Regions from separate parts of the Streptomyces sp. NPDC048643 genome, predicted to be linked through region 1. Evidence: riboswitches for the same ligand, from Rfam matches in the RefSeq annotation. Region 1 holds a riboswitch; the other holds the start of a gene.
The links. Region 1 has a riboswitch for thiamine pyrophosphate ahead of thiO (glycine oxidase ThiO). Riboswitches for the same ligand answer to the same signal wherever they lie in the genome.
Positions count from the first base shown of each region.

Region 2: it holds a riboswitch for thiamine pyrophosphate, as region 1 does, so the genes downstream of both, thiC (phosphomethylpyrimidine synthase ThiC) here and thiO (glycine oxidase ThiO) in region 1, are expected to answer to the same signal.

Region 1 is NZ_JBEZHO010000019.1:26,596-28,790, forward strand. It holds gene thiO (glycine oxidase ThiO) at 1-1,007, opposite strand, end outside; TPP riboswitch at 1,005-1,118, opposite strand; gene AB0C62_RS20330 (hypothetical protein) at 1,171-1,548, shown strand; gene AB0C62_RS20335 (FAD-dependent oxidoreductase) at 1,581-2,195, shown strand, end outside.
Region 2 is NZ_JBEZHO010000050.1:31,548-33,742, forward strand. It holds gene AB0C62_RS34000 (YibE/F family protein) at 1-630, opposite strand, end outside; TPP riboswitch at 702-858, shown strand; gene thiC (phosphomethylpyrimidine synthase ThiC) at 851-2,195, shown strand, end outside.

The DNA.
Region 1 (2,195 bases):
AGCCCGTCCAGCGCGGTCGGGCCGAGCAGCGGCGCGTTGTCGGGGGAGCCGGGGCGCAGTCCCGCGCGGGTCTCGGTGAGCGGCAGCTCGGTGATCCCGGGCACCAGCTCATGGGCGTCGCGCAGCAGCTCGTACACACCGCCCGCCGTCACCGTGGTGTCCCAGCCGAGCTCCTCGCTGGTCGCGCCCACGACCAGTTCGCCGTTCTCGCGCGGCACCAGGTACAGGTGGCCGCCGCGCACCACGGCCCGCACGGTGCGGTTCAGGAACGGCGCGTACCGCTGCGGCACGGTCAGCCGCAGCACCTGCCCCTTCACCGGGCGCACCGGCGGCAGGACGTCGTCGGGGACACCTGCCAGCTGCCCGCTGAGACTGCCCCCGGCCAGCACCACCTGGCCGGCGCCGAGTTCGGTGCCGTCCGAGGTGACCACTCCGGCGGCCCGGTCACGGACGACGGTCAGGCGCTCCGCCCACGTCCGGTGGATGCTCACCCCGGCCCGTTCGCACGCCGTGACCAGGGCCGCCGCGAGGCGCCGCGGGTCGATCTGGTGGTCGCCGTCGACCCGCAGGCCGCCGCGCACCCCGGGCGCGAGCATCGGTTCGAGACGGCGGCACTCCCGACCGGTCAGCCACTGCGAGTCGAGCCCCGAACGGCTCTGTAGCGCGTGGAGTTCCCTCAGGTGGGCGCGGTCGTCGGCGTCCAGCGCGACGGCCAGCGTGCCGCACTGGCGATAGCCCAGATCCTGGCCGGTCGCCTCGGTGAGCTCGGCCGCGAAGTCCGGGTAGCGGCGCGCGGAGGCGAGATTGAGGCCGAGCAGGGTCTCCTCGCCGTAGTGCAGCTCGGTGACGGCGGCGAGCATCCCGGCCGCGACCTGCGCGGCCCCGCCACCCGGCTCGGGGTCGACGAGCGCGGTGGTGAACCCGCGCTGCGCGGCCCGCCAGGCCGTGACCAGCCCGATGATCCCGCCCCCGATGACGAGGACGTCGGACGAACGTGTAGGCGACATGGGCGTCCAGCCCCTCCCTTCGCCGGCATGACCCGGATCAGGTTCGTACGGTCGGAGGCCGCCCCAGCCTCCCTCTCAGCCCGTTGCGTACGGGCTCCCGCGAGTGCTTTACGGTGGCCACCCTAGCCCGCCCTGCCCGGACTCAGTAAGGGAGCCTCCGCCCATGGCACGCTCGCTCGACGGCCTCGTCCTCGCCCCGGTCGCCGACCAGGCGCCGGGTCAGGTGGGGACCCGTACCCGGTTCGCCTACCGCGAGGCGGACGGCACGGTCTGGGCCGACTACACGGGCGGCGAGGTCGTCCGCGGACACCTCGTCGGGACCCGCGAGGGCGACCGCCTCAACTTCCGCTACGTCCAGCTCAGGACGGACGGCGTCACCTCGTCCGGGCACTGCGTGTCCCTCGTGACCGAACTGCCCGACGGCCGTGTGCGGCTGGAGGAGACCTGGGCCTGGGAGTCGCAGGCCGGGTCGGGCACCAGCGTCGTCGAAGAGGTGCTTGAGACGGCCCCTGTGCAGCAGATCACCGAGCACGTCCGCTGACTGACGGATTGTCAGGTGTCTATGGTGATCGGGTGAGCGAGCAGACGCAGGCGAAGGCGCAGGGGTCCCCCGCACGGCGGGTCGTGGTGGTGGGCGCGGGCATGGCCGGGGTGCAGACGGCGGTCGCCCTGCGCGAGCAGGGCTTCACGGGCACCGTCACGCTGATCGGCGCGGAGCCGCACCAGCCGTACGACCGGCCACCGCTGTCCAAGGCGGTCCTGCTCGGCAAGGCCGAGGGCTCCGCCTTCGACGTCGACTTCGAGGCCCTGGACATCGACCTGCGGCTCGGCCTGGAGGCGCTCGGCGTACGCGCCGGGGACCACGAACTCGACACGGCGGGCGGGCCGGTCCCGTACGACGTCCTGGTCGTCGCCACCGGCGCCGAACCGATCCGGCTGCCCGGCGCCGAGGGCGTGCCGGGGGTGCACCTGCTGCGCACGCTGGACGACGCCGACCGGCTGCGGCCCGTCCTGCTCCAGCAGCACGACATCGTGGTCGTCGGCGCCGGCTGGATCGGCGCCGAGTTCGCGACCGCCGCGCGCGAGGCCGGCTGCGCGGTGACGGTCGTCGAGGCCGCCGACCGGCCGCTCGCCGCCGCGCTGCCCGCCGAGGTGGCCGCGCCGATGGCCGGCTGGTACGCGGACAGC
Region 2 (2,195 bases), on a different contig from region 1:
CAACTGCCGTGACTGGTCCGGCTGGACGATCTCCGTGAACGTACGGCCCTTGTCCTTGCCGGTGTCGATCCGGATGGTCGCCCGCTTGCACTCACCCGTCGCCTGCTGCTGCGCGGACGCGCCCTCGGCCGTGGAGGTGTCGCCCGTCGGCGTCTCCCCCGAGGCGTTGACGGACTTGCAGTCCACCTGGACGATCTTGGTGACCGTCGCGTTCTGGGTCTGCCGGTCGAAGCCGACACCGGTGCGTTCGTGAGCCGGTGCGCCGCCGGGCCACAGCACCACGAGGCCCACCGCGACCGCGGCGGCGAAGGGGATGAGCACCGCGGCGATGACCTTGCGCAGATGCTTCGAGACAGGGGCAGCCGGCCCGTGGTTGTGGCTGTGCGCGTGACCGTGCCCACCGCCGGGGCCCTGTCCTTGTCCGTCGCCGTCACCAGGGCCGGTGTGTCCGCCGCCCGGTTTCGGACCGGGACCGTTTCCGGGTCCAGAACCGTGCCCGTGTCCCCGCCCATCGGAAGGCCCAGGTTCGTGCCCACGACCGCTGCCGGGACCACGTTCGTGGCCGTCGTCGGAGCCCGGACGGCGGGGCGGCTCGGACGGTGGGAACGAGGGCTGCTGGGTCGTCGTCACCGCCCGATCATCGCAAGAACGGCAAGGGCCCCCTGTTCACCGCGCCAGATATGACGCTAGCGTGGAGTCACCTTTGCACACGCGGGAGCTCGGAGCACCGGGCTGAGAGGGCGCTGACCTCCGTCTTCGCGATGTTTCACATGAAACATCGGCGAACGGAAGCCGCTGCGTCGACCGCCGAACCTGTTACCGGGTAATGCCGGCGTAGGGAGTAGGTCTCATGACCAACAAGGACGTACGCACGCCTGCCTCCAGCCAGACGGACGGCGCTTCTTCGCTGTCTCCGACCGATGAGGCCGGGAAGTCCATCGGCTGGCACAAGGCGTACGTCGGGGGTACGCGCCCCGATCTGCGCGTGCCGGTCCGTCAGGTGCACCTGACCAATGGGCAGTCCGTGACGCTGTACGACACCTCCGGCCCGTACACCGATCCGAGCATCGACACGGATGTGCGCCGGGGGCTGGCGCCGCTGCGGGAGAACTGGATCATCGCTCGCGGTGACACCGAGGAGTACGCGGGCCGTCCCGTCCGTCCGGAGGACGACGGGATCAAGCACACAACTCCGCGCGGTGGTCTGCGCAATCTCGACGCGGTCTTCCCGGGACGGCCGCGTCAGCCCCGGCGGGGGCGTTCCGGGCAGGCGGTCACGCAGCTCGCATACGCCCGCCGCGGTGAGATCACCCCCGAGATGGAGTTCGTCGCCGTTCGCGAGAACGTCGAACCCGAGGTCGTGCGCGAGGAGATCGCCGCCGGCCGGGCGGTTCTGCCCGTGAACGTCAACCATCCCGAGATCGAGCCGATGATCATCGGCAAGCGGTTCCTGGTGAAGGTGAACGCCAACATCGGCAACTCCGCCGTCACTTCCTCCATCGAGGAGGAGGTCGAGAAGATGACCTGGGCGACTCACTGGGGCGCCGATACTGTCATGGACCTGTCTACCGGGCGGAACATCCACACGACCCGAGAGTGGGTGCTGCGCAACTCCCCCGTGCCCATCGGAACCGTGCCGCTCTACCAGGCGTTGGAGAAGGTCGACGGCCGTGCCGAGGAGCTCACCTGGGAGATCTACAAGGACACGGTCATCGAGCAGGCCGAGCAGGGTGTGGACTACATGACGGTCCACGCGGGGGTCCGGCTGGCGTACGTGCCGCTCACCGCGAACCGCAAGACCGGCATCGTCTCGCGCGGCGGCTCGATCATGGCGGCCTGGTGCCTCGCGCACCACCAGGAGTCGTTCCTGTACGAGAACTTCGAGGAGCTCTGCGAGATCCTCGCCGCGTACGACGTCACCTACTCGCTCGGCGACGGTCTGCGGCCCGGCTCCATCGCGGACGCCAACGACGCCGCGCAGTTCGCGGAGTTGAGGACGCTCGGGGAACTCAACACGATCGCGAAGCGTTTCCATGTACAGACGATGATCGAAGGCCCGGGACATGTCCCGATGCACAAGATCAAGGAGAACATCGACCTTCAGCAGGAGATCTGTGATGAAGCTCCGTTCTATACGCTCGGCCCGCTGACCACCGACGTCGCGCCCGCGTACGACCACATCACCTCCGGCATCG